DNA from 2 places in the Bradyrhizobium sp. SHOUNA76 genome. Region 1 is predicted to be linked to the other one. Evidence: riboswitches for the same ligand, from Rfam matches in the RefSeq annotation. Region 1 holds a riboswitch; the other holds the start of a gene.
What was found. A riboswitch is a leader RNA that binds a small molecule or an ion and turns the genes downstream of it on or off. The one in region 1 is predicted to bind S-adenosylmethionine.
Positions count from the first base shown of each region.

Region 2: it holds a riboswitch for S-adenosylmethionine, as region 1 does, so the genes downstream of both, MOV74_RS12250 (homoserine O-acetyltransferase) here and MOV74_RS18980 (O-succinylhomoserine sulfhydrylase) in region 1, are expected to answer to the same signal.

Region 1 covers NZ_JALBHA010000172.1:1,270-11,099, forward strand. Annotated here, with positions in the region: gene MOV74_RS18930 (methylated-DNA--[protein]-cysteine S-methyltransferase) at 1-310, shown strand, start outside; gene MOV74_RS18935 (helix-turn-helix transcriptional regulator) at 419-1,258, shown strand; gene MOV74_RS18940 (hypothetical protein) at 1,390-1,749, shown strand; gene MOV74_RS18945 (VOC family protein) at 1,854-2,213, shown strand; gene MOV74_RS18950 (SRPBCC family protein) at 2,350-2,748, shown strand; gene MOV74_RS18955 (hypothetical protein) at 2,862-3,377, shown strand; gene MOV74_RS18960 (MATE family efflux transporter) at 3,374-4,819, opposite strand; gene MOV74_RS18965 (hypothetical protein) at 4,986-6,038, opposite strand; gene MOV74_RS18970 (PAS domain S-box protein) at 6,143-6,562, opposite strand; gene MOV74_RS18975 (2'-deoxycytidine 5'-triphosphate deaminase) at 6,728-7,864, opposite strand; SAM riboswitch at 7,945-8,024, shown strand; gene MOV74_RS18980 (O-succinylhomoserine sulfhydrylase) at 8,099-9,286, shown strand; partial or broken gene MOV74_RS18985 (SGNH/GDSL hydrolase family protein) at 9,353-9,830, opposite strand, start outside.
Region 2 covers NZ_JALBHA010000079.1:87-15,046, forward strand. Annotated here, with positions in the region: partial or broken gene MOV74_RS12205 (M23 family metallopeptidase) at 1-1,709, shown strand, start outside; gene MOV74_RS12210 (hypothetical protein) at 1,864-3,486, shown strand; gene MOV74_RS12215 (hypothetical protein) at 3,581-3,874, opposite strand; gene MOV74_RS12220 (hypothetical protein) at 3,893-4,798, opposite strand; gene clpB (ATP-dependent chaperone ClpB) at 5,108-7,747, opposite strand; gene MOV74_RS12230 (MOSC domain-containing protein) at 7,985-8,773, shown strand; gene MOV74_RS12235 (TIGR02594 family protein) at 8,885-9,667, opposite strand; gene MOV74_RS12240 (alpha/beta fold hydrolase) at 9,868-10,731, shown strand; gene metW (methionine biosynthesis protein MetW) at 10,847-11,512, opposite strand; gene MOV74_RS12250 (homoserine O-acetyltransferase) at 11,514-12,710, opposite strand; SAM riboswitch at 12,802-12,881, opposite strand; gene MOV74_RS12255 (chorismate mutase) at 13,040-13,888, shown strand; gene hisC (histidinol-phosphate transaminase) at 13,925-14,960, shown strand, end outside.

The DNA of each region.
Region 1 (9,830 bases):
TCGGCGCGTCTATGAGTTCACCTGCTCGATTCCGCGCGGGGAAACGCGTACCTATCATGAGGTCGCCAGGGCGCTGGGCGCCTCGGGCGCGGCGCATTCGGTGGCGCAGGCGATCGCAAAAAATCCCTACATGCTGGTCGTGCCCTGCCACCGGGTGCTGGAGGCCGGCAATTACACCGACCGGCTGTCGCCTTACGGCGGGGTGATCTCCAAGCGGCGGCTGCTGGCGCTGGAGGGCGCCCATCCCGTCGCCAGCAAGACGCTGTTCGAGGTGCTGCTGCCCGTTGCTCCGCCGCGCGCGCCTGGCTAAGGCGCGATCTGATCGCACCTTAGCTTTGTTTTTTGGGCTTTGTTTTTTGGGCATGATCTTGTCGGACAACCGCTACACACTTGTCCGGATCATGCCTAGATAGGCGGGATGGACGCGACCGCGCTGCTGACGTCACAATCGATCACGGCCTTCGAGTTTCGCTGCGATGCGGGACCAGACGATACGCCGTTTGCCGAATGCCGCACCGGGCATTCCATCGCCTATGTCCGCTCGGGCAGCTTTGGCTGCCGTTGCCGCGCCGGATTCTTCGAGCTGGTGGCGGGCTCGATGCTGGTCGGCGCGCCCGGCGAGGAATACACCTGCACGCATGAGCATGTCAGCGGCGATGTCTGCCTGGGGTTCTTCCTCAGCGAGGACATGGTCGATGCACTCGGTGGGCGGCGCGAGATCTGGCGGGTCGGCGCCACGCCGCCGCTGCCCGAATTGATGGTGCTGGGCGAGCTCGCCCAGACGGCGGCAGATGGCAACAGCGACATCGGCCTCGACGAGGTCGGCCCGATCCTGGCCGGCCGCTTCGTCGATGGGGTCTCGGGCACGGCGCGCAAGCCGGCCACGCCCAATGCGCGCGACCGCCGCCGCGCAGTCGAGGCCGCGCTGTGGATCGACGACAACTCGCATGCCGAGGTCGATCTCGAACAGGCGGCAAAGCAGGCGAGGCTCAGCCCGTTTCACTTCCTGCGACTGTTCTCGAGCGTGCTCGGCGTCACCCCGCATCAATATCTCGTGCGCTCGCGGCTGCGGCACGCGGCACGGCTGCTCGCTGACGACGACATCGCGGTCACCGATGTCGCCTATGACGTCGGCTTCGGCGATCTCTCCAACTTCGTTCGCACCTTCCACCGCGCCGCCGGCGTGTCGCCGACCAAATTTCGCCAGGCCTCGAAGGGGGAGCGCGGGATCTTCGCCGAACGTCTCGTCCTCAACTGAGACAGGTCGGCCCGCATCGCAGGTAACCGTCTGTTGACCAGACAGGCGCGACGCACTGGCGCTCGCGGTACGTTGCGCGATAGTACAACCAAAGGGCGAATCAACGTCCGTTCGAGGCGGCGAGCCGGCAGATGAACAGTGCCCCGAGTGAGGTGATTGGCGCCACACTGATCGCGCTTGCCGTCGGTCTTGCCTTCATCGCCGGCTGCGCCGTCTATTATGGCCGCCAGATCACCTCGCGCAGGATTCCGATGCAATGGGGCACTGACGGTCAGCCGGCCTGGTTCGCACCGCGCCTGATCGGGCTCTGGTTCAGCTTCGGCGTGACGGCGGCCCTGTCCGCGTTCCTGCTCGTTCTCGCCCTTCATGACCCGCAAAAGCTCACGGCGCTGATCGTCGCAACGGTCAGTGTGATTGGAACGAACATGTGGGTTCAGGTCTCTCACCTGAAGCGGGTGATCCGGTGGCAATCGGAGGCGCCGGCGAACTAGCCGGGTTCCGAGCGCAAGATTCTCCAAGAGCCGCCCGCCCTTCCCCGACTAGCTTCGTCTCCGGCGCGCGCCATTCACGGCGCGCTTTGCAAATGGAGACGAACATGTACGACCACATCGGACTTCGCGTTGCCGATCTCGACGCCGCGACGCGCTTCTACACCGCGGTGCTGGCGCCGCTCGGCTACGTCCTGTGCTCCAGCGGCGACGGTTATGCCGGCTTCGGCCCCAAGGGCGAGCCGGCGCTGTGGCTACACCTGAACAAGGGCCGTAACGCCGACGGCGCGCACATTGCGTTTCGTGCCAAGGACCATGACGCAGTGAAGGCATTTCACAGCGAAGGCCTGAACAGCGGCGGCCGCGACAATGGCGGTGCGGGTCCGCGCAAGGATTACAGCCCGACCTATTACGCGGCGTTTTTGATCGACCCCGACGGCAACAATGTCGAGGCGGTTTGTAGCTGAGCCGTCAGCCGTTCACGAGACCTTGTAGGGTGGGCAAAGCGAAGCGTGCCCACCGACCGCCCGCATCGATCCAAATGGTGGGCACGGCGCTACGCGCCTTTGCCCACCCTACAAGACTGCATTTGAGGAAACTCCCATGGCCTCCATCCACAACGACATCCTCATCAACGCCCCGGCGCGCGACGTCTGGGACGCGGTGCGCGACTTCGGCGCGCTGCATCAGCGGCTGGCGCCCGGATTCGTCACGGCCTGCACGCTCGAGGGCGATGCGCGCATCGTCACCTTCGCCAACGGGTCGGTGGCCCGCGAGGTGCTGGTCGATTGCGACGATGCGCGGCAGCGCCTCGTCTACGCCATCAACAACGAGCGACTGAAGCACTACAGCGCCTCGGTGCAGGTGATTGCCGACGGTGAGACGCGATGCCGCCTGGTCTGGACCATCGACATGCTGCCGAACGAGCTTGCGCCCTACGTTCAGGGGCAGACCAAGGAGGCCGTGGTGGCGATACACCGGGCGTTTCCGCCCGCAGGCTGATCCGCCTCTGTGAATTTTCTCACAGAGCTCCGCCCTCGCCGTCAGCAATCATGCCCGCGTGCGTCCGGTTGGCTCCGCTCTCCCGGCGGCGCTGCGCACGCGAGGAGCATGCCATGAGAGGTGCGGACAAGGTGATCTGCCAGGCGGCGGCTGTGCTGCTGCTGTTTTCCGTCGCGAGCACGCCGGCGAAGGCGCAGCTTGCAGGGTTCGGCGGTGGAGGCGGCACCGGCGGCGAGGACATGATGACCCAGATGGCGCCGATGCTTGAGATGATGAAGGCGAAGATGGGCAAGCGCCGCTTCGCCATGATGATGCAGACCATGGGCCCGATGATGAGCCGCATGATGGAGAATGGCGGCGGTGGGCTCGGAGGCATGATGGGCGGCGGCGGTCTCAATGGGCTCGGCGGCGGCACTCTCGGCGGCGGCTTCGGCGCGCCGAATTACGGCGGCTACACGCCGATGGGCGGAGGCGCTTATATGCCGACCGGGCTCGGCGGCATGGGCGGCGGCGACATCATGGGCATGCTCGGTGGTGCCGGTGGCGGCGACATGATGGCGATGATCCCGCAGCTGATGCGGCTCGCCAATGTCGGCGGCGGCGGCCATCGCCGCCACAGGCATCGCTAATCGGCGGCGCCGGACAGAGCTGGTCTGATCGCAGCCTTGCTCGCGCGCGGTCCCCAGCGCGTCAGCAAGACGCTGGAGGATGAGAGCAGGCCGAGCACGACCATCGAGCTCGCAGCCAGCCAGAAAAAACTCTGCGCGGTGGCTTCATGGGTCGACAGCCACCAGCCGACGGCGGAGATGTAGATCAGCCGCGCCGTCTGCGCCAGCACCGGCCCGATCACCTTGGCGGCGCCCTGCGACGAGAAATACATCGTCGTGGCAATGCCGAAAAACGCGTAGAACGGTCCGACCGTCGAGAGATATTGATGGCTTGCCGCGCGCACGGCCGCGCTGTCGGTGAAGATGTTGATCCAGAGATCGGGGAACATCGCAACGACGCAGGCCGGCGCGCCGACGGCGACGAAGGCAGCTGCACTGGCGATCCAGGCGACGCGCCGGGCCCGCGCGATGTTGCCCGCGCCGATCGCCATCCCGACCATCGGCACGCAGGCGATGCCAAACGAGAACGCGATCGAGGTCAGCAGAAATTCGAGGCGCGCGCCGATGCCGTAGCCGGCGAGGATCGCGGTGCCGAACGTCGCCAGCATGTGGGTGAAGATCGAGATCGTGAGCACCGATTGCAGCGGCGAGAAGCAGGCGATGGCGCCGACCTTGAGGATGTCGAACAACATTACCCATTGGATGCGCAGGCCGCGCAGCTTCGGCGTGACACGCGCGCGGCCGGAGAACAGGTACCAGCCCATGATGCAGATGTTCATGGAATAGGCGATCAGCGCGCCGGCCGCGACGCCGCGCATGCCGAACTGCGGCACCGGTCCGAGGCCGAGACCGAGCGTGCCGCCGAGCACGATCTGCCACGCCGCGGAGTTGAGGATCAGGAACGACGGCAGCTTCATGTTGCCGGTGCCGCGCAGCACGCCGGCCATGGTGTTGAGCAGCCAGGGCAGCACGGCGCCGCCGAAAAACACCTGCGTATACGCAACCGCATGGGTCAGCACATCGCCGCGGCCGCCGAGCATTTCGAGCACCCGGGGCCCGAAGATCAACATGCCCAGCATGAAGACGACGCCGAAGCCGATTCCGATCAGCATTGCGTGCGCGGCAAGCGTGCCGGCCCGTTCGCGATCGCCTGCACCGAGCGCGCGAGCAATGGCGGAAGCCACCGCACCGCCCATGGCGCCGCCCGACATCGTCATGGTCAGGATCACGGTCGGAAACACCAGCGCCATCGCCGCCAGCGCCTCGACGCCGAGCCGGCCGATATAGGAGGTCTCCGCGATCACCGTGCAGGTGCCGGCCGACAGTGCGATCACGTTGGGCCAGGCGAGGCCGAGCAGCGTGCGCAGGATCGGCCCGTCGGTCAGCGCGCTTCGCATCGGCTGCGGAGGCGGCGGCAGCGGACGCTCTTGCTCATCGACCGGGATTTCGGCGATGTCGGACATATCCTCTCCGGGGCATGAGCGCTCTTTGCGGCGCGGCAATGCGTAGGTGTGACAATAAATTTCTTCGCGCGCAGGGCGCGTTGAGAGCTTGTTAGCACGGCGCGGAGCGATTGCTCCTGCGCCAGATGCAGGCGTGCCCTGCGGCAGCGCATTTCGATGGGTGGAGCTATTCGATCGTCCACACCAGCGGCGGGCGGCCGCCTGCGGATGGGCGCAGATGCACGCCGATATGCCGCCCGCATCCCGCAGCCAGGCCTTCGAACAATCCCTCCAGCACCCTGGCGCAGGCGGGGTGATAGTCCGTGACGTCATCCATCAGTTTCCAGCTCTGCTGGCGGATTTCGAAGCTGCCTTCGGATTGCGCGGTCTCCGTCGCGTCGTCCTGCGCGGCGAACAGCGCGCCCAGGAACGATGCGAACTCGCCTGCCCCGCCGCGGCTCATCGCCAGCGCGGCTGCGACTTCGTCAAAGTATTGCATGCCGATCAGCTTGCCGGTGAGGTGCAGCAGATAGCCGGCGTCTTCCGGGCCGAACAGCTGCACCATCACGGGCGCGGCGGTGCGCACATATTCCATCGCGTAGTTGCGATAGGCTTTCTCCAGACGCGGCTTCGGCCAACTGGCGACCGGCAGCGCCGGCGCGGTCTTGGCGTCAAACAATGGCGCTTCCAGATGCCGCGCGAACACCAGGCGCTGATCGAGTTCTAGCGGATGGTCGTATTGATGATAGTAGCCTTCGAGCCCGTCCTGGCCATCGACGCTCTGCTTGGTGCAGACGAAGCCAAGACGGAGATCGCCGAGGGCGACGCCATTATTCGCGTGCCAGCCGCGCAGCATCGCGCGGGAAACCTCGCCCGGGACGCCGCAGATCGCCGTGCCCTTCCAGATCCAGCGCGGCGGCGGATAGCGGATCCAGGCCTTGGTGTCGCTCTCATACATGTATTCGACATGCACGCCGCCGATCCAGTTGGAGAGGTAGTGATATTGCGCGGCCGCCACCGCCGGCGGCAGGCGACTGAGGCCGAGCTTTTGCAAGCCCGGCAGGAAGCGCTCCTGCTGCTGGCGGCGAAATACGCGGAAGACGAACTCGGCGGCATCCGCAGGTCCGCGCCGCGTGACGACGGTGAGGATGAGGCCGGTGAAGTAGGCATGGTAGAGGTCCGCGACCGCGCGCCAGCGCTTCCATTGAGCTTCCTGCGCGAGGTCCGATGCCGCGGTCATGTTCGCTCCCGATCGTTGTTTTGATCGAGTGTGTCACCGCACCTTCTGGCAAGCAACATGACGTCCAAGCAGGGCGCCCTGCGCGACCGCCCGCCAATTCCGCATCACGAAGTTTGCGGCGGTGCCGTCTTGGCGCCGCGCTCTCGCTCGACCCGTTCGGTGACGTCGCGCGCCATCGCCACAGATCCCAGAACGTTGCCGCCGGAATCGCGCACCAGCGCGAAGGTCATCTCGATGTAGAGCTTGCGTCCGCTCTTGTGCTGCGCGCGGGTCAGCGTCGGCTTGCCCGCAAGCTTCATCGTGCCGCTGGCGAGCGCGGCCTCGAAGCCCTTCCAGTGCGCAGCGCGCAGATGTTCGGGAATGATCAGGTCCAGGTTCTGGCCGAGCGCTTCCGCAGCGGAGAAGCCGAACAGCGCCGTCGCCGCACGGTTCCAGCGCATGATCGTGCCGGAGCGATCCGAATAGATCAGCGCGTCCGCGACGTCTTCGGCGATCTTTGCGTCGAGCTCGGATTGATTGCTCATCTGGTCACCTCGTAGCCCGGATTTCACTTCGCACCCTGACACACCGATGTCATCGCCCGACTTGATCGGGCGATCCAGTATTCCAGAGGCCGTGGTGATTGATCCGATAAGCCGCGGCGTACTGGATGCCCCGGTCGAGCCGGGGCATGACAGTAGAATGTGCCGCTACACCCGGAAATGCTTCGATAGTTTGAGGCCTTGAGCCTGGTAATTGGAACCGATGCGCTGGCCGTACATCGCGTCGGGGCGCGCCAGCATCTTCTCGTAGACGAGCCGGCCGACGATCTGGCCGTGCTCGAGAATGAACGGCACTTCGCGCGAGCGCACTTCGAGCACAGCACGCGATCCCAATCCGCCGGCGCCGGCATAGCCGAAGCCGGGATCGAAGAATCCGGCATAGTGCACGCGGAATTCGCCGACCAAGGGATCGAACGGCACCATCTCCGCGGCGTAATCGGGCGGCACCTGCACGGCTTCCTTCGAGGCAAGGATATAGAACTCGCCGGGATCGAGGATCAGGCTGCCGTCGGGACGCGCCGAGATGGGCTCCCAGAAGTCCTCGACCGAGTACCCGGAGCGACGATCGACGTCGACGACGCCGGTGTGGCGCTTGGCGCGATAGCCGACGAAGCCGTTCGCTCTCTCACCGGACAGGTCGACGGAGACGGCGACGCCGCCGGACAGATCGGCATCGTCGATGTCGACGAGGCGCTCGGCGGCATGCAAGCCATCGAGCTCGTCGGCGTTGAGGATGGCGTCACCGGTGCGGAAGCGCACCTGGCTCAGGCGCGAGCCCTCGCTGACCAGCACCGGAAACGTCTTCGGGCTGATCTCGGCATAGAGCGGGCCGTGATAACCGGCGCCGATCATGTCGAAGCGGCGGGTGCCGTCGGCGATCACGCGGGTGAAGACGTCGAGCCGGCCGGTGGAGCTCTTCGGGTTCGCGGCCGCGACGATCTCCGGCGGCAGCGCGAGGCTCTCCAGCAGCGGCACGATATAGACGCAGTTCGTCTCCAGCACCGCGCCGTCGGCGAGGCTGAACTCGTGCAGCTTCAATTCGTCGATGCGCTCGGCCACCGTGGCTCCGGGACCGGGCAGGAAGCTGGCGCGGACGCGGTAAGCGATGTCGCCGAGACGCAAGTCGAGGCTCGCCGGCTGGATCTGGCTCTCGACGAAGTCGTAGGCGGGCAGGATAAGCCCCGCGTCCGCCATCGCCGCGATCATGCGGTCGGGCAGGATACCATTGGCGTCTGGCGCGACCGTAAACGTCAACCGGGGATCCTCATCAGGGGTCAAATGCATCCGGACATGCGGAAAATACAAGCCTTTTACGGCTATCCGATGGACGCCTTGACGGAAAGGGCATTGCGGAATATGAGCATCACTTATCCCGTGGTGATTTGAGCCGGCCGGCTTGCAGCCACGTTAAATAAGTCGCTAAACAGGCCGGGGACCTCTGTGATCCCGGCCCGTGGAGATATCCAGGCCGGTTTTTTTGTGACCGTTTTCGACGAGGCGGTCATGTCGGAGGTACCTATGTCGAAGTCGACCACCAACTACCGTCCCGAAACCCGCCTGGTCCATTCCGGCACCCTGCGCTCGCAATATGGCGAGACGTCGGAGTCGCTGTTCCTGACCCAGGGCTACGTCTACAACAGCGCCGAGGAGTGCGAGGCGCGGTTCAAGGGCGAGGATCCGGGCTTCATCTATTCGCGCTACTCCAACCCGACCATCGCGATGTTCGAGCGCCGCATGATCGAGCTCGAGGGCGCCGAGGCGGCCCGCTCGGCGGCAACAGGCATGGCCGCGGTGACGACCGCGATCCTGGCGCCGCTCAAGGCCGGCGATCACGTCGTGGCCTCGCGGGCGCTGTTCGGCTCGTGCCTCTACGTCGTGCAGGACCTCTTGCCGCGCTACGGCATCGAGACCACGCTGGTCGACGGGCTCGACCTCGACCAGTGGCAGCGCGCGGTGCGGCCGAACACCAAGACGTTCTTCCTGGAGAGCCCGACTAACCCGACGCTCGATGTGCTCGACATTCCCGGCATCGCAGAGATCGCGCACAAGGGCGGCGCGCGGCTCATCGTCGACAACGTGTTCGCAACCCCCATCTGGCAGAGCCCGCTCGCACTCGGCGCCGACGTCGTGGTCTATTCCGCGACCAAGCATATCGACGGCCAGGGCCGCTGCCTCGGCGGCGTCATCCTGTCCTCGGAAGCCTTCATCGCCGAGCACATCCACAATTTCATGCGCCAGACCGGCCCGTCGATCTCGCCGTTCAACGCCTGGGTCCTGCTCAAGGGCCTGGAGACGCTCGGCGTGCGCGTGCGCGCGCAGACGGATACCGCGGCACGGATCGCCGAGGTGCTGGCGAGCCATCCGAAGATCGCACGGCTGGTTTATCCCGGCCGCGCCGATCATCCGCAGGCGGCGCTGGTGAAGAAGCAGATGCGCGGCGGCTCGACCCTGGTCGGCTTCGAGGTCAAGGGCGGCAAGCAGGCTGCGTTCCGCGTGCTCAACGAGCTCAAGCTTGCGAGGATCTCGAACAATCTCGGCGACGCCAAGAGCCTCGTCACGCATCCGGCGACCACGACGCATCAGCGCCTGAAGCCCGAAGACCGCGCCGCCCTCGGCATCGGCGAAGGCTTCATCCGCTTCTCCGCGGGACTCGAGCATGCGGATGATCTGATCGAGGATCTGACGGCGGCGCTGGAGAAGGCCTGAGGGGCGAGTAGCGAATGGCGAATGGAAATCCCCATTCGCTATTCGCAATTCCCCATTCGCTTCCAGTTACATCGGCCGATAGGTCCGCACGTCCGCCGGCGCGTTCACTCCGAGCTTGATCTGGCCGACGGAGCGGATGATGTCGTCGCCGAGCAGCTGGGCGAAGCAGGCATAGCCCCAATCGTTCATGTGCAGGCCGTCGGCGATCACGAAGCTCTCGACCGGAATCGATTGGTTCTCGTGCCAGTCACGCATCACCTCGAAGCGGGGAAAGATGCCGACGTGGCGGAGCTCAGCGACGTTGCCGAGCAGCTTGATCATCTTGCCGGCGCTCTCCTTGCGCTGGTTGACGGCCGGCGAATATTGCGGATCGACCAGCACGATATCGGTGCCGCCGGCGGCCTGGATGCGGCTGATGCCGTCCTCGACCAGTTTTGCGGTGTCGCCGGGATCGAGATTGCGCAGCACGGCGTTGGTGCCGACCTGCCAGATCACGAGATCCGGATGCACGTCGATGACCTGCGTCTGCAGGCGCTTCATCATC
Region 2 (14,960 bases), on a different contig from region 1:
CCACGGTTGCCCGCGTCGGCAACCGCGACGTGATGCGGGTGCGTCCGTTCGTGCGGATCGCCGGCAATCTGTCGATGACGACGAGCGATCTGTCGGCGAAGATTCCACCGTTCAACGCCCAGCGCCTGCTCACCGATGTCGGCTCCGATCCGAAGACGGCAGCGGAAGATCCGAACAATCCGGAAGCCGTCGAGCCCGACGCGGAAGTCTCCTTCGTCACCAAGGACCTGTCGCCGGTGCTGCCGAAGGCCAAGATTTCGGCGGTGGTGGCGCTCGACGACATCCTGATGCGGGTGCGCGACGCCGCCAATTGGCGCGGCAACGGCGGGGTGCGCTACGCCTCGCTCGCCAATGCCGCCGCCGACATCTCCGGCGCGACCGGCCCCTCCGACATCAGAACCGCCTACGCCGCCGAAGCCTCGCCGTCCGATCCCTATGCCGGCTTCGAGACGCGCGTGGTACCGGAAAACGTCACGCTGCTGCCCAAGACCAAGGAGCAGATCACCGGCGGCAATCCCAACGGCGAACGCGTCCATCTGGTCAAGAAGGGGGACAGCGTCGCCGGCGTGTTGCGCGATCTCGGCGCGAACGCCGACGAAATCAAGGCGATCACCGCGACGCTCGGCCCCCGCGGCCGCGACGGCGGCCTCAAGGAAGGCGAGAAGCTCCGCATCCTGATGGCGCCTGCGAGCCCCGGCGCCCGCCTCCAGCCCTACCGTGTCGTCGTCGCCAACGAGACCATGGTCGAGGCGATCGCGGCGCTGTCCGATCTCGGCAAATACGTCGCGGTCGACGTCTCCAGCATGAACACCGTCGCGGACGCTGCGGCCAACGCCAACAGCGACGACGATGACGACGATGACGGCTCCGGCGTGCGGCTGTACCAGAGCATCTACGAGACCGCGATGCGCAACAAGGTGCCGATGCCGGTCATCGAGGACATGATCAAGATCTACTCCTACGACGTCGATTTCCAGCGCAAGGTGCAGCCGGGCGATTCCTTCGACGTGTTCTACGCCGGCGAAGACGAGGGCGTGACCTCGAGCGAAAAGAACGACGTGCTGTTCGCCTCCCTGACCGTCGGCGGCGAGACCAAGAAATACTACCGCTACCAGAGCCCCGACGACGGCGTGGTCGACTACTACGACGAGACCGGCAAGAGCGCGAAGAAGTTCCTGGTCAGGAAGCCGGTCAACAACGCCATCATGCGCTCCGGCTTCGGCGGCCGCCGCCACCCGATCCTCGGCTATGTGAAGATGCACACCGGCGTCGACTGGGCCACCTCCTACGGCACGCCGATCTTCGCCTCCGGCAACGGCCTGATCGAGAAGGCCGGCCCCGAGGGCGGCTACGGCAAATACATCCGCATCAAGCATTCCAACGGCTACGAGACCGCCTACGGTCATATGTCGGCCTTCGCCAAGGGCATGGAGGCGGGCAAGAAAGTGCGTCAGGGCCAGGTGATCGGCTTCGTCGGCTCGACGGGCCAGTCGACCGGCCCCCATGTCCACTACGAAATCCTGGTCAACGGCCGGTTCGTCGACCCGATGCGCGTGAAGCTGCCGCGCGGCCGTTCGCTCGAAGGCCCGATGCTCGCAGGCTTCGAGAAGGAGCGCGACCGGCTCGAGGGCATGATGAGCGGCCGCGGCGGCGCCATCGCCCGGATGTCCGATGCGACCGGCGGCCCGCTGCAGGTCACCAACCGGTAAGTCGTCAACCGGCAATCGGCCGACATCTCCAAACACGATCCGAATTTCAACGTTATCGAGCAAGGCCGTTTTGCGCCGTCACTCACAACGTCAAGTTTTGTTTGCCAAAGCCGCGTGAGGGGCGAATACTTTCCAAAAAACGGGAGGTCTCGCCATGAAGAACAGGCTCGCCTGCGCAGCCTTCGCTGCGCTTTTGGCCCCAACGAGCGCATCGGCCGACGGCTGGGAGGTGACGAAGCTCGTCCCCGGCTCGGCGTTCCATGGCGTGCACGGTCTCGGAATCGACAAGGCCGGCCATCTGTTCGCCGGCAGCGTCGCCGGCGCGGCGCTCTACGAGGTGGACATATCAAGCGGTACCGCCAAGGTTGCAATCCCGGCTCCGATCGGAATGGCCGACGACATCGCATTCGCGCCTGATGGCACCATGGCCTGGACCGGTTTCCTCGCCGGCGATCTCTATTCGCGCAAGGGCGACGGCCCGATCAAGAAGCTCGCCAGCGGCCTTCCCGGCATCAACTCGCTCGCCTTCCGCAAGGACGGCAGGCTCTACGCCACCACCGTTTTCCTCGGCGACACGCTCTATGAGATCGACGTTGAGGGCGTCAAACCACCGCGCCAGATCATGGAGAAGATGGGCGGCCTCAACGGCTTCGAGTTCGGTCCCGACGACAAGCTCTACGGTCCGCTCTGGTTCAAGGGACAGGTCGCCAAAGTCGACGTCGACAAGGCCGAGCTGACCGTCGTCGCCGACGGCTTCAAGGTCCCGGCCGCGGTGAATTTCGATTCCAAGGGCGATCTCTGGGTCGTCGATACCGCGCTTGGCCAGCTGGTCCGGGTCGACCCCAAATCGGGCGTCAAGACCATGGTCGCGCAGCTGAAGCCGTCGCTGGACAATCTCGCGATCGACGACAAGGACCGCATCTACGTTTCCAACATGGCCGACAACGGCATCCAGGAGATCGATCCCGCGACCGGCCAGGCGAAGCAGGTCATCATCGGCAAGCTCGCCCTGCCCGGCGGCATCGGCGTCACCTCGGAGAACGGCAAGGATACCATCCACGTCGCCGACGTGTTCGCCTATCGCACGGTGGACGGCGCGACCGGCGAGGTCACCGAGAAGGCGCGCATGCACGCCGCCGGCACCGCGCTCGAATACCCGATGAGCGCGACGGCGAGGGGCAACGATGTGGTGCTGTCGAGCTGGTTCACCGGCACCGTGCAGGTGATCGACGGCAAGACCGGCGCAACGCGCGACATGCTGCACGGCTTCAAGGCGCCGCACGATGCGATCGTGCTCGCGGACGGCACCATTTTGGTGGCCGAGCTCGGCACCAAGTCACTGGTCAAGGTGCGCGTCGAGGGCGAGCACGGCAAGGATCGCACCACGCTGATCGGCGACCTCGAGGGCCCGGTCGGCCTCGTCGGCGGGAAGGCTGACGAGGTCTACGTCACCGAAGCCTTTGCAGGCATCGTATCCAGGATCGACAGCAACGGCGAAAAGACCGTGCTCGCCAAGGCGCTGAAAATGCCGGAGGGCATCGCACGCGGGAGCGACGGCAAGCTGATCGTGGCCGAGGTCGGCGCCAAGCGGCTGATCGAGATCGAACCGGAGAGCGGCAAGATCACCGAGATCGCGGCCAATCTCCCGATCGGCCTCGTGGGCGCGCCCGGCGGACTGCCGACACATATTCCGACCGGCGTCGCGGTTGGCGGCACGGGGGTGATCTACGTGACCTCGGACGTGGAGAACGCGATTTACAAGGTCACGAAGAAGTAGCGACCGCCGACGGATCGGCCGCCGCAGAACTCCCACACGGCGTCCCAGTTAGGCAGCCACGTGCATGGGACGCCGATTTTTCCTTACTTTATGCTCAACTGGTTACAGTCCAATTTCCATTCGATTGCTTCACCATCGTGATCTTGGTCTTCGAGGCGTCATCAAGGGCGGCAAAGGCCGCCGTCGTTGCCTGATCAACTCCAGTGCCCGGACTCGTCGGAGAGCTATCGCCCGTAAATTCAGCGTGATAACCTTCGGTGGTCCTGCTGATTTCGATTTTCGTCGACGTCGGCTGGCCGATAAAAAGTGTAACCTGCGATTTCAGATCCACCTTGTTTTGCGCTTCGTCTTCCTCTGTGAAATCCGCGGGGCTGGTAAACAGAGCCATACGACATTCTCCCTTGGTTCATTTCATGGGATCGCGCGCATCGCTGGCGCACTTGATCATAATCAGCCTGACGCCGGTACTGCTCGGATCGACGGCATAGTTTGCTGGAGGGGCATTGAAGCCAGCACTCACGAGACACTTGGTCAACAACGCGGTTCGAGCCGTAAGAATCTTCGGATCGGCCGGAGAAAGATAACGTTGAACGAGCTGCATATTCTGGTCGTTCCTGTTGAACGTGCCGCCCTGTAGCACCATCGCAGCGGTTTTTTTATCCGACGCCTCTAATGCTGCGTCTCCCGCTTCCGCCGTCGCCTTGATCAGACCTGCAGTAAGCGTTCCAGCACGGTAGTAATCCTCGAGATCGTGAAGCGCAGCGGCGAGTGGATAGGTGGTCGGAGGATAGTCAACTTTCTTGATGATGCGGGCTGCAACGTCGTCCCGCTTTGCTTCCATCTGTGACTGGATGATCTGTATGGTCTTGCTAACCAGAAGCTCTGAATCATAAAAACCTCGAGTGGCGTTCACACCTCCCGCAAGCGCGCTCAATGTTCGGACAGTGTTTGCAGGGGTGAATACCGCTCCGGCTGTGCTCAGAGCCTGTGTCGTCAAAGCTGTCGTAAAACCGAACTCCCCCCGCTCTCTTGTCAGAGCACTCTCGAAATTGGTGAATTCAGCATCGATGATATACATGCGGAGCGCTATATATTCGTTGCGATGGCGCTTCCGGTCCTCGTCGTTGGTCGCGTCCTTATAGCTCAGCGCCATGGCATCCAAAGCCGTTTTCGCGCTCTCCACTTCGGTAGCGACCGGATACAGTCGATCCGGCTGTCCATCGAATGTCTTGCAACCCGACAAGAGCAGGCCAGCCAACACACAAACGGCGACTGCCATGCCCTGTCGACGCAACGCCACCACGCCACGCATCTCACGCCCCCTTAACTCCCCGGTAAGGATTGTGGCGACGGCGTGGCCGGTTGTTCAAGAAGATTCGCACACCCGGAGCGCTAAAGCGCGTACCGTGTATCTTTTGCACAACATCCCTTTTGCGTGCATTGCGTCAAAATTGTAGGTAGCGCGCATATTCCGGTAAGGCTGCGCCGCGATGATTGACACGCCCCGAACTGCCTGGCTTCGCATCCGCAGTTACTTAGCGGGCCAGCCGCAAAACAAACCGCCCCGGAGAGGCTGACCTCTCCGGGGCGGCTTGTCGTTTCAGGTACTGACCGCCGTCCTTCAGTTCAGCTTGCGCTTCGGCACCGGCGCCTCGAACTGCGCAATCTCGGCGGTCTGCGGTGCCTTGCCGTTGAAGGTCAGCACGTTGCCTTCGGACGAGATCGCGACCGTATCGCCATCCCTGACGTCGCCGGCCAGGATCATCTCGGCGAGCGGATCCTGGAGATGGCGCTGGATCACGCGCTTCAGCGGCCTTGCGCCGTAGGCGGGATCCCAGCCCTTGGCGGCGAGCCAGTCGCGACCGGCAGCGTCGAGGCTCAGCACGATCTTGCGGTCGGTGAGGAGCTTCTGCAGCCGCGCGAACTGGATCTCGACGATCCGGCCCATCTCGCTCCGCTGCAAGCGGTGGAACAGAATGATCTCGTCGACGCGGTTGAGGAATTCGGGGCGGAAATGCCCGCGCACCATTCCCATCACCTGCTCGCGCACGGCCGAGGTGTCCTCGCCCTCCGGCTGGTTCACCAGGAACTCCGAACCGAGATTCGAGGTCATGATGATCAGCGTGTTGCGGAAATCGACGGTACGGCCTTGGCCGTCGGTCAGGCGGCCGTCGTCGAGCACCTGCAACAGGACGTTGAAGACGTCAGGATGCGCCTTCTCGATCTCGTCGAACAGCACCACCTGATAAGGCCGGCGCCGCACCGCTTCGGTGAGCGCACCGCCCTCGTCATAGCCGACATAGCCCGGAGGCGCGCCGATCAGCCGCGAGACCGAGTGCTTCTCCATGTATTCGGACATGTCGAGGCGGACCATCGCGGTCTCGTCGTTGAACAGGTACTCCGCGAGCGCCTTGGTCAGCTCGGTCTTGCCGACGCCGGTGGGGCCTAAGAACATGAACGAGCCGGTGGGACGGTTCGGGTCCTGCAGGCCTGCGCGCGAACGGCGCACGGCGGTTGCGACCGCACGCACGGCCTCGGCCTGGCCGACGACGCGGGTGCCGAGCTGCTCCTCCATCTTCAGGAGCTTCTCCTTCTCGCCCTCCAGCATCTTGTCGACGGGCACACCGGTCCAGCGCGAGACCACCTGCGCGATGTGGTTGGCGGTGACCGCCTCCTCCATCATCTCGCCGGAGCCTTCGCGCGCCTCGATATCCCCAAGCTGCTTCTCGAGCTCGGGGATTCGGCCGTAGGCCAGCTCGCCGGCCTTCTGGAATTCGCCGCGCCGCTGCGCATTGGCCAGCTCGACACGCAAGCCGTCGAGTTCGGACTTCAGCTTCTGGGCATCGGAGAGCTTGTTCTTCTCCGCGCTCCAGCGCGCCGTCAGCGCCGCAGACTTCTCCTCGAGCTCGGCGAGGTCCTTCTCCAGGGTCTGGAGCCGGGTCTTGGAGCCGGGATCGCTTTCCTTCTTCAGGGCCTCCTGCTCGATCTTGAGCCGGATGATCTCGCGGTCGAGCGAATCCAGCTCTTCCGGCTTGGAATCGACCTGCATCTTCAGCCGCGCGGCGGCCTCGTCCATCAGGTCGATCGCCTTGTCGGGCAGGAAGCGGTCGGTGATGTAGCGGTTGGACAGCGTCGTCGCAGCCACAAGCGCGGAATCGGTGATCCGCACGCCGTGGTGCTGCTCGTACTTGTCCTTCAGGCCGCGCAGGATCGAGATGGTGTCCTCGACCGAGGGCTCGCTGACGAAGATCGGCTGGAAGCGCCGCGCCAGCGCCGCGTCCTTCTCGACGTGCTTCTGGTACTCGTCGAGCGTGGTCGCGCCGATGCAGTGCAGCTCGCCGCGGGCGAGCGCCGGCTTGAGCAGGTTGGAGGCGTCCATCGCGCCGTCGCCTTTGCCCGCGCCGATCAGCGTATGCATCTCGTCGATGAACAGGATGAAAGTGCCTTCGCTCCCGGTCACTTCCTGAAGTACGGCCTTCAGCCGTTCCTCGAACTCACCGCGATACTTCGCGCCGGCGATCAGCGCGCCGAGGTCGAGCGACAGCAGCTTCTTGTCCTTCAGGCTCTCCGGCACGTCGCCATTGACGATCCGCAGCGCGAGGCCTTCGGCGATGGCGGTCTTGCCGACGCCGGGTTCACCGATCAGGACGGGGTTGTTCTTGGTTCGGCGCGAGAGCACCTGGATGGTACGGCGGATCTCCTCGTCGCGGCCGATGACCGGGTCGAGCTTGCCGTCGCGCGCAGCCTGGGTCAGGTCGCGGGCATATTTCTTCAGCGCGTCATAGGCGTTCTCGGCGGTCGCGCTGTCAGCCGTGCGGCCCTTGCGCAGCGCCTCGATCGCCGCGTTGAGGTTTTGCGGGGTGACGCCGCCCTTGCTCAGGATCGTGCCCGCCTCACTGGTCTTTTCCAGCGCGAGGCCGAGCAGCAGCCGCTCGACGGTGACGAAGCTGTCGCCGGCCTTCTCACCGGCCTTTTCGGCCGCGTCGAAAGTGCGGGCGAGCTCGGGCGCCAGATAGATCTGCCCGGCACCGCCGCCGGAGACCTTCGGCACCTTGTTTAGGGCGTCCTCGGTCGCCTTCAGGATTGCGCGGGAATTGCCGCCGGCGCGATCGATCAGGCCGGAAGCCAGGCCCTCGTTGTCGTCCAGCAGGACCTTCAGCACGTGCAGGGTGGAAAATTGCTGGTGCCCCTCGCGCATCGCCAGCGACTGCGCAGACTGGACGAAGCCCCTGGAGCGTTCGGTATATTTGTCGATATTCATCTTTTCTGTCCCTCGGCCTGCCCTCGGGGCCCCTAAGGCACCCCAAACGGCATCTTCATTGGGTTTCCGATTACCGCATTGACGTTTCTCAACCGGTAACGGTCGTATTTTGCCGACATTGCGCCGGCCTGACGCAGATGTGGGAAGCAGGCTGCGGATGCGAAAGAGGCGACTTCACAATTTCGTGCGCTGATCCGCGAGCTTGGCGGGTCCGGATCGAATCCCTTAAGTAGCGGCATGACAGCCAGCCACACTGCCGAGATCACCGGCCTCTACCGCTACCCGATCAAGGGCCTGACGCCGGAACGCCTGTCGCGCGCCCCTTTGCGGGTCGGCCAAACCCTACCGGCGGACCGCCGCTATGCCATCGAGAACGGACCGAGCGGGTTCGACCCTGATGCGCCCGAATGGAAGCCGAAAATCCAATTCCTGATGCTGGCGCGCAATGAGCGGCTCGCGGAGCTCGACAGCCGGTTCGACGACGCCACCAATGTGTTGACCATCCGCAGGGATGGCCAGACCGTCGCCAGCGGCGACCTGGAGACCGCAGCCGGGCGCGCTGCCATCGAGCGCTACTTCACGGAGAACTTTCAGCGGGAGCTGAAGGGGCCTCCGAAGGTGCTGTCCGGCCGCGACCACAGCTTCTCCGATGTCGCCCGCAAGGTTGTCTCCATCATCAATCTCGGCAGTGTCCGCGCCATCGAGTCCATGCTGGGCGGCGCCGCGGTTCACCCGCTGCGCTTCCGCGCCAATCTCTACGTGAAGGGCTGGCCGGCCTGGTCGGAGCTCGATCTCGTCGGCCAGACGCTGGCGATCGGGCAGGCCCGGCTGAAAGTGGTCAAGCGCATCGTCCGCTGCCCTGCCACCAATGTCGATCCCGAGACCGGCAAGCGCGATCTCGAAATCCCGCCCACGCTCTCGCGCCACCTCGGCCACATGGACTGCGGCATCTATGCCGAGGTGATCGAAGGTGGCGAGATCGGCGTGGGCGATGCCGTTGCGGTGGAAGAGCCGAAGCTCATCTAAGCGGCCGTAGGGTGGGCAAAGCGAAGCGTGCCCACCACTTCGTTCTCGAATGCTGACACACCGCTGGTGGGCACGGCGCTTCGCGCCTTTGCCCACCCTACGGCTCCATGGCTAGTTCGGCATCACATACGCATAAATCCGACCGCGCGAGACCGGCGCCTCGCGGACGCGATTGCCGTTGTTGCCGGAGATCATGATCGGATTGCCCTGCGCGTCGACGCCGGTGATGATGCCGACATGACCGCCGCGGCCGCCGCGCGACATCACCGCGATTGCGCCGACCTGCGGACCGGAAACGCGCGTGCCGTAACGCGCGAACGAGCTCGCCATGTCGGATCCCGTGCCCTGATGGCCGGTGTGCTGCAGCACCATGTTCATGAAGCGCGCGCACCACAGGCTGCCGCGCCCGGTCGGATTGCTGCCGACATAGCGGCGCGCCTCCGAGACGAGGCCCGATCCACCGCCGAAGCCGCCGTTACTCATGCCGCTACCGGCGATGCCGCCGTTCGCGCTCGTGGCCATTCCATCGCTACCGCCACCGCGCATAGCCATTCGACGGCTACCGCTCGCGGCCATTCGACCGCTGCCGCTAATGATCGTTCCACCATTGCCGCTCATGACAACGCCTGGGCTATTGGCGTTCGGATCATAGCTGGCAAAAGCGTTGCCGAATCCGCTCGCCTGCAACTGCGCCGCGCCGCGCTCGAAGCGCGAGCTGCGTGCATGGTGGCGGTAATGATGATGCCTGCCGTGGTGCACGTAAGCGTGCCGCTCTGCGCTATGACGATGATGCGGCCGCGCTGAGGCCGGAGAAATGAACGAGGCAACCGCCGCGAAGAAAATCGCCAGCGCGACAACACAACGCGACAGGCGAGACGCAAACAACTCAAACATTCTTCATCCTTCGTTGACACCCCACTTCCCGATCGGCCCGTGCGGTGGCCGACATCTGCTTTGCGTATCAGAATCCTGATGTGGCGAGATCAAGACGCGTTCTGAAAGATTTTGCGCGCAGGTTAACGGGTGTTAGAACTCACATGCGTGAACTGCAGAACGGCATTCCAATGCCGCAACACCCTCAGGGAGAAAACCCGATGCCTTACGCCGTCGCGGAGGACAGGTGCCGTCTTTATTTCGAAGAAGCGGGCAGCGGCACGCCGATCATCTTCCTGCACGAATTCGCGGCCGACTACACCAATTGGGAGCCGCAGATGCGCTACTTGTCGCGCGGCCATCGCTGCATCACCTATTCGGCGCGCGGCTACACGCCGTCGGACGTTCCCGAGGGCGAGGTCTACAGCTACACGCATTTCTACAGCGACGCGCTCGCGGTGCTCGATCATCTCGAGATCGAGCGCGCACATCTCGTCGGCCTGTCGATGGGCGCCTACTCGTCGCTCCAGATCGGATTGAACGCGCCACAACGCGCGCTGTCGATGACGCTGGCCGGCGTCGGCTCCGGCTCGGAACTCGAGAACCTCGACGCTTGGCGCAAGCAATGCCGCGCAAATGCCGAGCAGTTCGAGACGCTGGGCTCCGCCGAGGTCGCGAAAGTCACGCGCGAGGCGCCGAGCCGGATTCCCTTTCTGGTGAAGGATCCGCGCGGGCACGCCGATTTCTACGCCGCGCTGGCACGACATGACGCCAAGGGTTCGGCGCGCACGATGCGCGGCTTCCAGGGCGGCCGCCCCTCGATCTACACGATGACGGATGCGATCAAGAAGGCGACGACGCCGGCGCTGATCATCTGCGGCGACGAGGACGATCCGTGCGTTGGGCCCAGCCTGTTCCTGAAGAAGCATCTGCCCGCGGCGGGGCTGGCGATGTTTCCGAAATCGGGTCACGTGCTCAATCTCGAAGAGCCCGCGCTGTTCAACGAAAGCGTCGAGCGGTTCGTGACGCTGGTGGAAGTGGGCCGCTGGCCGGCGCGCGATCCGAGGTCGCTGGCGGCGCATTAGGCACCGCTATAGCCGCTTACTCCGTCATTGCGAGCGCCAGCGAAGCAATCCAGACTACCTCCGTGGAAACAGTCTGGATTGCTTCGTCGCAAGGGCTCCTCGCAATGACGAGAAACTACGATTTCCCGCCGCCCCTGCTCAGCAAAAACACGCCCTGCTCGCCGAACATGTTCCACACCCACCACGGCAGGTTCAGCGGCACCGGGCGGCCGTAGAGATCGAGTGCGACCGAGCGCTCCATCTTGACGTTGATCTCGTCGCAGAGCTGCACGAAATCCTTGATGGTGCAGAAATGGATGTTGGCGGTGTCGTACCAGGTCGCCGGCAAATTCTCGGTGCGGGGCATGTGGCCGCCGATCAGAAGCTGGAGCCGCATCTTCCAGAAGCCGAAATTCGGGAACGAGACGATGGCGCGGCGGCCGATGCGCAGCAGATTCTCCAACACCACCCTCGGCTGCCGCGTTGCCTGCAGCGTCTGCGACAGGATCACGTAGTCGAAGGCGTCATCCGGATAATTGACGAGGTCGGTGTCGGCATCGCCCTGCACCACCGCAAGACCCTTGGCCACGCAGCGGTTGACGCCCTCACGCGACAGCTCGATGCCGCGGCCGTCGATGCCGCGGGTCTCCAGAAGCTGAAGCAGATCGCCCTCGCCGCAGCCGACGTCGAGCACCTTCGAGCCCGGCCTGACCATCTCGGCGACCAGCCGATGATCGGCGCGAAAATCACCGGACTTCCCGGTCGTAACGCCGCCCAGCGGCAAGACTTCCTGCACCGACATGCTAGCTACCCTTCAGTCCACGCGCCTTGCCTGCCGATTGCAGGAAGGCCCGGGAGATGTCGAAGAACTCGGGAACGTCGAGCAGGAAGGCGTCATGCCCGCGATCGGTCTCGATCTCGGCGAACGACACCCGCGCGCTCGAGGCGTTCAGCGCGTGCACCAGCGCGCGCGATTCCGAGGTCGGGAAGAGCCAATCGCTGGTGAACGAGACCACGCAGAAGCGGGTCTTGATATCGGCGAACGCCTTCGCCAGCACGCCGCCATGGTCGGCGGCGATGTCGAAATAGTCCATCGCGCGCGTCAGATAGAGGTAGGAGTTGGCGTCGAAGCGCTCGACGAAGGAGGAGCCCTGGTAGCGCAGATAGCTCTCGACCTGGAAATCCGCATCGAACGAGAAGGTCGGCAGCTCGCGGTCCTGCATGCGCCGGCCGAACTTGCGATGCAGCGCGGCGTCCGAGAGATAGGTGATGTGTGCCGCCATCCGCGCCACCCCGAGCCCGCGATGCGGATGGATGCCGTGATCGGCATAGCCGCCACCATGCCAATCGGGATCGGCCATCACGGCCTGGCGGCCGAGCTCGTGGAAGGCGATGTTCTGCGCGGAGTGCCGCGTCGAGCAGGCAATCGCCAGCGCAGAGAACACGCGGGCAGGATAGGCGGCGGTCCATTGCAGCACCTGCATGCCGCCCATCGAGCCGCCGACGACCGCAAACAGCGTGTCGATGCCGAGCCGGTCGATCAACATCGCCTGCGCGCGCACCATGTCGGGGATGGTGATGACAGGGAAATCCAGGCCCCAGACCTTGCCGGTGGACGGATTGATCGACGCGGGCCCGGTCGACCCCATGCAGCCGCCAATCACGTTGGAGCAGATGATGAAGTAGTGCTTGGGATCAATCGGGCGGCCGGGGCCGACCAGCGTCTCCCACCAGCCGGGCTTCCCGGTGACGGGATGCACATTGGCGACATGCTGATCGCCGGTCAGCGCATGGCAGATCAGAACGGCGTTGGAGCGATCGGCGTTGAGCTCGCCATAGGTCTGGTAGGCGATCTGGAACGGGGTGAGATCGACCCCGCAATCGAGCCGCAGCGGCTGCTCGGTGCCGAAATGCGCGACCTGCGAGCTCGGATGATCCACTTCGTGCGACCGCTCGTCGGCGCTGATCGCAGGACTCGGTATCGATTTGACGCCACCCATCTGACCATCGACCTCGTTTGCGATCAAACGCTTGATCGCCACTTGCATCAGGCCATGAAAAACCCGGCCTGAACGATAGGTTCGGCCGGGATCGGAAGCGTCCCCGGCCTGTTTAGCGAGTTTTTTAACGTGGCTGCAAGCCGGCCGGCTCAAATGACCACGGAACGGGCAAAAGCTACCGTCTTGGGCGGTTTTCGTCAAGTCGCGGCCCGGATCGGCTCAATTCGCCTCTGTCGCGTCGACCGAAAAGGACGTGATTTCTCTTTGCTTTCACCGCCCCGACTGCCTAATCAGGGCATCCCCCAATCGAAACGATCGACAGCCAAGACATGTCCCAACGCCCGCCCGCGCCACCATCGCTGCAGGAACTGCGCAAGGAGATCGACGCGATCGATGAGGGCATGCATCGCCTCCTCATGCAGCGCGGCGACATCATCGACCGCCTGATCCAGGTGAAGCAGACCCAGGAGGTCGGCTCCGCGTTCCGCCCGGCGCGTGAGGCCGCCATGATGCGCGACCTCGTGCAGCGCCATCGCGGCATCCTGCCGCTCGACACGGTCGAGAGCATCTGGCGCGTCATCATCTCGACCTTCACCTATGTGCAGGCGCCGTTCTCCGTGCATGCCGACATCTCGGTGAGCGAGCCGGCGATGCGCGATTCCGCGCGCTTCCATTTTGGTTTTACGGTGCCCTACGTCGCGCATTTCAGCGCGCAGGCCGCGGTCGAGGCGGTGGCGAAATCCAAGGGCGATCTGGCGCTGGTTTCGGCGACCTCAAGCCGCACGCCCTGGTGGCTCTCGCTCGAGCAAGAAGGCGCGCCAAAAATCATCGCGCGGCTGCCCTTCGTCGAGCGCGCCGACCATCCGGCCGCACTGCCGGTGTTCGCAATCTCGCGCGTCGCCGACAGCGCTTTGGTGACGGAGGTCGAGACCTTCAGTGTGCGCGTCTCGGGATGGAACGCCGAGGTCGCGCGTGCCTTGTCGCCGCTCGCCGAGATCGTGGCGGTGCCCGACACCGCCTTCGACGGCGCGGCGCTGCTGGTCTCGGTCACGGGTGCGACCAGCATCGACAAAATCAGGGCTGCCCTGATCGAGGCGGGGGCCTCGGTCCGCTCCACGGCCCTCGTCGGCAGCCACGCAACGCGCTATACGGTGCCCCCGACCGGGGCGAAATCGTAAACCGCGCGCCACGCCCCGCCATTTTCGGAGTTGAAGATGTCCCGCCCCGTGCCGAATCCCGGCATTCTCGATATTGCGCCCTACACGCCCGGCAAGAGCCCGGTCGCCGAGCCGGGTCGCAAGGTATTCAAGCTCTCGGCCAACGAGACGCCGTTCGGGCCCTCGCCCAAGGCGATCGAGGCGTTCAAGCGCGTGGCGGACCATCTGGAGGACTATCCGGAAGGAACCTCGCGCGTGCTGCGCGAGGCGATCGGCCGTTCCTTCGGGCTCGATCCCAACCGCATCATCTGCGGCGCCGGCTCGGACGAGATCCTCAACCTGCTCGCCCACACCTATCTCAGCCACGGCGACGAGGCGATCTCGACCACGCACGGTTTCCTGGTCTACCCGATCGCGACCATGGCGGTCGGTGCCAAGAATGTCGTCGCGCAGGAGACCAACCTCACCTGCGACGTCGACGCCATCCTGAAAGCCGTGACGCCGCGCACCAAGCTGGTCTGGCTCGCCAACCCCAACAATCCGACCGGGACCTACGTGCCGTTCGACGAGGTCAAGCGGCTGCGCGCCGGCCTGCCCTCGCACGTGCTGCTGGTGCTGGATGCCGCCTATTGCGATTACGTCTCGCGCAACGATTACGAGATGGGGATCGAGCTCGTCGCCACCACCGAGAATACGGTGGTGACGCACACATTCTCGAAGATCCACGGCCTCGCGGCGCTGCGCATCGGCTGGATGTTCGGTCCCGAGCACATCATCGACGCCGTCAACCGCATCCGCGGTCCCTTCAACGTGTCGACACCCGCGATGTATGCCGCGGTCGCCGCGATCGAGGACACTGCGCACCAGGCGATGTCGAAGCAGTTCACCGAGACCTGGCGCAACTGGCTCACCGAGGAGATCGGCAAGCTCGGACTGAAGGTGACGCCGAGCGTCGCCAATTTCGTGCTGATCCACTTCCCGACCGACAAGGGCAAGACCGCTGATGATGCCGACGCCTTCCTCACCAAGCGCGGCCTGGTGCTGCGCGCGTTGAAGAACTACGGCCTGCCGCATTCGCTGCGCATGACCATCG